2 regions of the Desulfosporosinus sp. Sb-LF genome follow, and region 1 is predicted to be linked to the other one. Evidence: a T-box and tRNA genes for the amino acid it is inferred to sense, from the RefSeq annotation. Region 1 holds a T-box; the other holds one or more tRNA genes.

Region 1 (4,428 bases):
TAAGGTTCCTTCTAGAACTTCTAGCAACACGGATTGAGAGGTATGGCGTGCTAGCACATCTTCCTTGTTATAAAGACGTGGTTTAGTGAGCTCAATATACCAATCACAGAATTCATTCCAGATAAACTCATAAAGCAATCGACCAGCTTCCCCTAGATCAAAGCCTTCTAACGCTTCCGTCGCCTTCTCCACTGTAGCTGCATAACGGCTGAGAATCCAGCGATCAGCTAAGGCAAGTTCCCCACGCGGCCCTTCCTCGTAATCTTCTAAATTCAAAAGCACATAACGAGAAGCATTCCAAATCTTATTCGAGAAATTTCGGGTTGCTTCGAGACGTTCTGGGTGAAAACGAAGGTCATTTCCTGGCGTATTGCCTGTGATGAGCATGAAACGCAAAGTGTCTGCTCCGTACTGTTCAATCACTTCAATCGGATCTACACCGTTGCCCAGGGATTTACTCATCTTCCGCCCTTGAGCATCCAGCACCAGGCCGTGAATCATGACTTTAGGAAACGGTACTTCCTGCATAAACTCCATCGCCGTGAAAATCATGCGGGCAACCCAGAAGAATATAATATCCCTTCCCGTTACCAACACAGATGTCGGATAAAACTGTTCTAGTTCGGGCGTTTTTTCTGGCCACCCCATCGTTGAAAAAGGCCAAAGTCCCGACGAAAACCAGGTATCCAAGACATCCGGATCTTGCTTTAAGCGAGTAGATTCGCAGGTTGGACAGCTCGACGGATCGTCACCAGTACAGATCTCCTGACCACAATCCTCGCAATACCAGACCGGAATGCGATGACCCCACCACAGCTGCCGTGAAATACACCAGTCCCGGATGTTTTCCATCCAGCCCAAATAGATCTTATCAAATCGATCTGGGACAAATTCCAAACGCCCATCGCGAACAACGTCAATAGCCGGCTCTGCCAAAGGCGCCATTTTCACAAACCATTGCTTACTCACCATTGGTTCAATAACGCTGGAGCAACGATAGCATTCCCCAACAGCATGGGAATGGGGGGCAATTTTAACAAGCGCCCCTTCAGCTTTCAAATCTTCCACGACCGCTTTACGAGCCACGAAACGATCCATTCCTAGATATTTACCTGCATTTTCATTCATCTTGGCTTCTTTGTCTAAGACGACAATCTGTTGCAAATGATGGCGTAGCCCTATTTCAAAATCGTTTGGGTCATGTGCCGGGGTGATCTTCACCGCACCAGTCCCGAATTCTCGGTCGACATAGTCATCCGCGATGATCGGAATTTCTCGCCCTGTTAAGGGAAGAATCAACGTTTTCCCGATTAAATGCGTATAACGTTCATCATCCGGATGAACTGCCACAGCCGTATCTCCGAGCATGGTCTCTGGTCGAGTGGTTGCTACAACCAAAGCCTCTTCACTATCTTTGACAGGGTAGCGCAGATGATACAAATTCCCTTCGCGATCAGCATGTTCTACTTCAATATCCGAAATAGTGGTATGACATTTCGGGCACCAATTAACAATATAATTTCCCCGATAAATGAGCCCTTTATTATATAAAGTGACAAACGCTTCTCGAACTGCTTTAGAACACCCTTCATCCATGGTAAATCGCTCACGTTCCCAATCACAAGAAGCACCTAAACGGCGTAACTGCTGCGTAATTCGTCCACCATACTGTGCCTTCCAATCCCAGACCCGTTCTAAGAACTTCTCTCGCCCCAGTTCGTTGCGATTCGTTCCTTCCTTTGCCAGCTGTTCCTCAACTTTAGCCTGAGTTGCAATTCCAGCGTGATCTGTCCCTGGCACCCAAAGCGTGTTAAATCCCTGCATCCGCTTAAAGCGCGTCAGGATATCCTGAATCGTACTGTCCATCGCATGCCCAAGGTGTAGAGCACCCGTAACATTCGGCGGGGGCATTACAATACTAAACGCCGGCTTCTCAGTTTGCACTTCCTCATGAAAAAAGCCGTTTTCCTCCCAATACTGGTACCATTTCCCCTCCACCAGACTCGGATCATACGTTTTTGCCATTTCTACTTTTTCTGTTTTCTCAAGTTTCTCTGTCATATAATTTCTAACTCCTTTTATCTTAACTAAAAAAAGCCTCCATCCTTGGTAAAGGACGAAAAGCTTCCGTGGTACCACCTTTATTCTGAGAACTATTACGTTTCTCAGCACTTATCATTTGCTAACGGGTTTCTCCGTCAGAGAGTACTTCGTTCCCCTCTGCCCCTCCTGTGCGACCTTAGAGCCTTCCGAAAAGACCTCTCAGCTATGGTCTCTCTCTCTGAACGGTTCATGAACCCTTTTCCTCACATTCTTCGGGTTTGATTCGAATATTTTATTTAATACATTATACTCGGCACGATAAATATTGTCAAAAGAGTGCGAATGGATCGCTTAGTCCTGCCGAGTATAAGCACGTTTTACGCCGGTTACCTGTGCTGTCCATTCGTCTACAGCCACTAAATCGTTGGGGCCAAGCTCAGACAAAGCCGTTTTTCCCATGGCCCGCACTCCCTCTTCCATCTCCATGGTCATCGACTTAAAGACATTGACCACACTCTTGCTCGCTAAACTAATATCTAACTGTTTTTTATACGGTGAATCGTACCAGACTAATTGTGTTAACGGTTCCCAGGGTAGTATTTTGTGCACTTGTCGATGAACTAGGGCAAACAGAGGGACTGTTCCCAAATAGATCGCGTCCGCTCCCAGTGCTATGGCTTTTAAGCATTCCCCAGGTGTAGCATATCCTCCTGCGACCACTAAACTCACTTCTTTACGAGCACCCTGCTCGCGCAAAAAACGTTCCGCTCGAACTAAGGCCAGCAAACTAGGGATTCCCAAATCATCGCAGATCATAGGAGATGCGCCAGACGCCCCACCTTGAGCCCCGTCGATGACTATAACATCGAAGTCCGCCTCTAAACATACTGCCAAGTCCCTTTCTATACCCCCCGTGGCCATAATTTTAATCGCAATCGGTTTCCCGGCCGCTTCGACACGCAAATCTGAAACATACTTAGACCAATCCCAAGGAGAATTAATTCCCGGAATGACCGCTGCAGTTACGACAGATTCCACCGGAGAAATACCCATTAGTTTTTGCGCTTTTCCTTTCACTGAATTAGGTTCTAAAGTAAAGGGTCCCATCCTCGCCCCCTGTCCCATCTGTACTTCAATCATGTCCGCAGCAGCAATCCCTTGGGGGCTATGTCCCCAAGGGGTGCGGCTAATTTGCCAGATAAACTTCCCGGCCTCCTCCCGTTCCTCTTGCAAAAAGGGACCCTCTCCAGAATTCGTAGCTGTCCCAAGTTGCTTTGCCGCTTTAGCTAAAGCTTTTTTTGCCTCTTCACTGAGGCCAACTCCGAAGCCCATGCCGGAAATTATTAAGGGAATATCGATTTGAAGGGGCTTTTTGGCTTTGGCCCCAAGGGTTACCTTCATATCGACTTGAACATCTGCTTCCTTGGGAAGGCGTGCCATTTGGGCAGGTACAAACATCAGAGTATCGTAATGGGGAAGAGGTTTTGCTGATCCTAATGGCCGCTGGATTAGCTTTCCTTCTTCAGCCCGTAGTCCGATTTCGAGGATTGTTTGTACCGACGTACGACGCACCGCACTCCAAAGTTCCATTAGGTTCTCATGGTATTTGTCTTGAAGTAGCCTTTCTATTACCAAGCCAAAGAGGCGTTGCACAAGAGTCCGAAACAATCGTTTGCCCACGAAAAAGAATACACAAGCTATTATTACTCCAGCAATGAGTGCCCCCAAGGCTGAAAGAGCTACCACGAGCAGCGCTGTCTGTAACAACAAGGTCAATCCTCCATCTTCTTATAACGCAATTGTCTTTTCACATTTAATATGCGTAGTCTATGCTGCTTGACAAATAATATACAAAGAGGACCACCATTTCTTTAAGTCACACAAGTCCCCCTTGACAAGGTTGCCCGCTTTACATATTCTTGGCTGGTACTTTATTTGACAGTATTGGGGGGAAGAACATGCGGACGAGTAAACCCTTTTTTAGTTTGCAAACCATCATGACTTTGCTTGTTTGCAGTGTAGTAGCTCTATCCCTAGCGGTAACCGACATCTTAATTAATCAGAAAATTGCTGATAACACTCAGAAAAATCTGGCAGACAAAGCGACGACTATTGCCCGCATTGTTGCCCACTCCCCTCTTGTAATTGAAGCCCTCAATGGGCAACGAGCTGAAACGGAAATTCAGCCCTTTGCGAATGAAATACGAAAGATCACTGATGTCGAGTTTGTTGTTGTCATGGATATGAAGGGGATAAGAAAGTCTCATCCAGATATCAACAAAGTAGGACAGCCCTTTGTAGGAGGAGACGAAGGGGCTGCTCTAAATGGGCACGAATACGTTTCCAATGCCAAAGGAACTCTGGGAATGTCCTTACGTGCATTTA
Region 2 (4,428 bases), on a different contig from region 1:
AACCATTAGCGTCAAAATCGGCGACAGAAGGTTCTTTAGTGATTTGGACAACACAATTCAACGCCTTGATTGGAACAGAGTAGGTCTTCATAACTGGAATAGCAGCTGGTAAACAATCACTTGTTGATGTCTTATGTGCTATTACCCAAAATCCTATGGCGACAATTATTAAGGCCCCTATCTCACCTGCTACCGCAATATATCGACTAAGAAGATGCCCTGTTAAGACGGAAATGGCTACAACTACACCCGATAATAAGGCTATGAAGAAATTGGAGAGAAAGGGAACACGTATTTTTTTAACTCCATAACTAATACCTACCCCAAGGTTATCCAGGTTAGCGGCAAGACCTAAAAAGAGTGCCGAAACTATATGCATTAGTGCCTCCCCCTTGAACATAGAAATCCTAGTTTCCGAACCATACTATTCAAGGAAAAAGGCATTTGTTAACGTATTCTTTTCAATTACATTAAAGACCCCAGCCGGTCAAGCTGAGGCCTTAATTTTTGCCCATAAAAGACAATATATAAGGTAGTTAACATTAATTTTTACGCCTTGGCTTGCATTGCGATTTATTACATCATTAGAGCAAAATAGACTCATTTACTGAAATCTAGATTAAGTTTTTCTAATAGCTTTTCTTTATTCTATTTTACCCGCAATAGGTTCGCTGATAATCTTCTTCGCCTGAGATTCACTAATTTCTCCGTTATCAACCATACTTTGTACGACAATATGTTGTCGCTCACGGGCAAGTTTCATGTTGTGATATGGGTCATAGTTACTTGGCGCATTCGGAAGGCCAGCTAGCATTGTCAGTTCTCCTGCGTTCAGTTCCGATGGAGGTTTTCCAAAGTATGTCTCTGCCGCTTGGTACAATCCGTTAGCCCCATGTCCGAAGTAAATGACATTGGTGTAGAACGCGAATGTTTCTTGCTTACTCATCGAGTCATACACCCCTATGGCATAGATACTCTCAAGTAATTTCCACGTCAATGATTTTGACATATTACTTAAAAGTGTGTTATGAATCAACTGTTGCGTGATTGTAGAGCCACCTTGACGGGCCTGCCCACTGCCAATGTCCACAGACACTGCACGTAAAGTTCCTCTTAAATCTATTCCTCTGTTTGTGAAAAAACTGCGATCCTCAGTTGAGATTATGGCATCTCGATATATTTCCGGTATATCGTTGTACGTTAGAAACTGGCTATGATGGGTTTGTACATGAGTGAGCACGTCACTACGCACCTGATCGGCAATTCTGTTGACATGAGTAAAGTAATATTTTACTCCAAACCAACCAATACATAGAAACACAGATGTATAAATAAGGAATTTAAACAAATTCTTGATGAATCTCTTCACGAGTTCCTCCGTCAGATAAAGGATAAGCTCATTAAATGCATATTATTGAATGGTCAATCATACAGCAAGGCATTTGTATCGCATCACAGGTTATCAGCAGGCATATCTACATTCTTAACGCTTAAACGTTCCCTTAAACAAAACCGAGGTGAAAATTCCATTTGCGTGTCACAAATTCAATCGACAATGACGGACGGCACGGTTCATTTTGGTAGCCAGTTGATTAAGGGAAATCCTGGTGTGACACAAATCCATTCTCGATGCCCCAAAATTGCACAACAAATACGTTCTGCGACTGTGACCTCTTCCTCCGTCTCTAGCTCCTCAAAAGGCCCAGAGGGCCGTCTAGAGCCTCTGCAATTTGTGTTGCAATAATAAGTATCCCATCTACAACAGTTCTTCTATTAAAATAATCACAGGTATATAAAAATACCTCATTGACAAATCAATGAGGTATCAGCTTATTCATAATGACTGCCTGACCGAATCTTGACCGACTACTTACGGATACTTACAATTATAAGTGAATATTTAACTATTTTGTCGTTCAGTCTCACAATTTTACAATATCCGTTTGTACCAAGACTTTCAGCATTTTCATTAGCCAAATCTTACTTTATTTGGTGGGCGATACTGGTCTCGAACCAGTGGCCTCATCCGTGTGAAGGATGCGCTCTACCGCTGAGCTAATCGCCCTAATTAGATGTTCGATATGCCCTTTGGAATAGCTACATCTTTTAAGTTCCTTCTCAAAAATTAGCTTCGGTCTTCTATTTTCTGACCTTTGGCAATCAAACACTGACATTTGAAGTGGTGGGCCCACTGGGATTCGAACCTAGGACCAACCCGTTATGAGCGGGGGGCTCTACCGCTGAGCTATGGGCCCGTATTATACTTATGCAAAAAATTGGCTCCCCGAGTAGGACTCGAACCTACAACCTACCGGTTAACAGCCGGTTGCTCCACCATTGAGCTATCGAGGAATGTCCTTTGCACGGATTATTATACGAAATTCTGAGCTTATAGTCAAGTCTTTTTCGATATTATCTTTTAGTATTTTTCAGAGTAGCAAACGTTGCCGTCTTTTACTCCAAATAATCCTTTAACTTCTTACTCCGACTCGGATGACGCAACTTCCGTAATGCCTTGGCTTCAATCTGTCGAATCCGTTCTCGAGTGACACCAAATTCCTGTCCTACTTCTTCCAAGGTCCGGGTTCGTCCATCGTCAAGGCCAAAGCGCAGCCTAAGTACCTTCTCTTCGCGCGGGGTTAATGTTTCTAGAACTTCTTCTAATTGCTCTTTTAAGAGAATGAACGAAGCAGCCTCTGCCGGTGCTGGGGCATCCTCATCTGGGATAAAATCTCCTAGATGGGAGTCTTCCTCTTCTCCGATGGGGGTTTCTAGTGAAACGGGCTCTTGGGCAATCTTCATGATCTCCCGTACACGTTCGACCGGAATATCCATAACTGTAGCAATTTCCTCAGGTGCCGGTTCCCGTCCCAGTTCCTGCAAGAGTTGTCTTGAAACGCGGATGAGCTTGTTAATGGTTTCTACCATATGAACTGGGATCCGGATTGTCCGGGCCTGGTCTGCAATGGCACGGGTAATCGCTTGACGGATCCACCAGGTGGCATACGTACTAAACTTAAACCCTTTAATATAGTCAAACTTTTCAACAGCTTTAATGAGGCCAAGGTTTCCTTCCTGAATCAGATCTAAGAAAAGCATACCTCGTCCAACATAGCGTTTCGCAATACTAACCACAAGACGCAAATTGGCTTCAGCCAAACGTCGTTTAGCTTCCTCGTCGCCAGCCTCCATACGTATCGCTAGTTGAATTTCCTCTTCAGCCGAGAGCAGGGGAACTCGCCCAATTTCCTTAAGATACATGCGCACGGGATCGTCAATTCCTACGCCTTCAGGCACGGAAAGATCTACTTCCGCTTCTTCCTCTACATCTTCGTCTGGCTCATCTACCAGATCGTCATCATCCTTGCCCTTTTTCAAGGCTTCCCGCTCTACATCTTCAGGTTCTGGCACCACATCTATTCCCATTCGCCCAAGTTGTTGATATACATCATCAATTTGATCGGGGGAAAGTTCAACACCTTGGAGAGCATCCATAATCTCGCGGTATGTTAAGGATCCCTTCTTTTTGCCTTTCTGAATGAGGGCTTGGACGCTTTCCATTTTTTGTTCATCGCTCATCTGACCCCCACCTTCCCTCGGACTTTTCTTTTGGGTGCCTTTTACCTTACTATTTGCCACGTTTCAACCGCTCTCCTATCTCTTTCAACAGAGTCATGGCCCCTGCCATGTCACCGGATTTTTCTAAAGTTGCCATGCGTGCTTGAAGATCTTCTACTCGTTCATCTGCTTGAGTCGAGAGAATCCCCTTAATACAATCATCTAAAAGTCGCTCAGTTTGAGATATATCTAACTCTTCCAGGAGTAAGCTAGCCAACCGGCTCTGAACCGTTTCGTCGCTATTCGCGGGCAATCCACCATCCTGATCGAGATAATTGAAGATTTTTTGATGCTCTGGAACTCTCCAAAAGGATACTCCCAGCTTGGCCTTAATTTTAGGCAAATGTGAAATATCTTCCAGCAACATACGCAGAAGCATGCGCTCTGCTCGATAAACCCCCAAATAGACTACTGGCAATAATTCTTCCGCGTTATCCTTACATATAATGCCATTAATAATATTATCTCTATTTTTCCCAGAACTAACCTGTTTTAGTGGAGAATATTCTTGTACGCGCACTTTTTTAGATTTATTCTGCTCTTGGCTTGAAATCTCGCGTTGTACGGCTTCTAAAGTAAGCCCGAGTTCCAAACTCAAAAAGCGCTCATACCCTTCCCGTTCAACGGGGCTGATAACTTTCAAGATATCTGGGGCAAGTTTAATGACTAGTTCCGCCTTTTCTGGAATGCTTTGTGGGGGTGCTTCACGGACCAGGATCCGATATTTGAACTCAACGTAGGTTAATGCCTGCTTTAGAGCTTTATTAAACTCTTCCACACCGTGGGTTTTCAAATACTCATCAGGATCCT

The links. A T-box is a leader RNA that pairs with one kind of tRNA and senses whether it is charged. The one in region 1 lies ahead of E4K68_RS14710 (valine--tRNA ligase), so its partner is inferred to be a tRNA-Val.
Region 2: it has a tRNA-Val gene. The T-box ahead of E4K68_RS14710 (valine--tRNA ligase) is inferred to sense a tRNA for this amino acid. The anticodon was not compared.

Annotation. Positions count from the first base shown of each region.
Region 1 covers NZ_SPQR01000009.1:138,363-142,790, forward strand. Annotated here, with positions in the region: gene E4K68_RS14710 (valine--tRNA ligase) at 1-2,061, opposite strand, end outside; T-box leader at 2,110-2,325, opposite strand; gene E4K68_RS14715 (FMN-binding glutamate synthase family protein) at 2,395-3,810, opposite strand; gene dcuS (DcuS/MalK family sensor histidine kinase) at 4,002-4,428, shown strand, end outside.
Region 2 covers NZ_SPQR01000006.1:80,467-84,894, reverse strand. Annotated here, with positions in the region: gene ytaF (sporulation membrane protein YtaF) at 1-379, opposite strand, end outside; gene E4K68_RS10310 (biosynthetic peptidoglycan transglycosylase) at 644-1,348, opposite strand; gene E4K68_RS20810 (hypothetical protein) at 1,535-1,744, shown strand; tRNA gene E4K68_RS10300 (tRNA-Val) at 1,991-2,065, opposite strand; tRNA gene E4K68_RS10295 (tRNA-Ile) at 2,181-2,255, opposite strand; tRNA gene E4K68_RS10290 (tRNA-Asn) at 2,278-2,352, opposite strand; gene rpoD (RNA polymerase sigma factor RpoD) at 2,455-3,579, opposite strand; gene dnaG (DNA primase) at 3,629-4,428, opposite strand, start outside.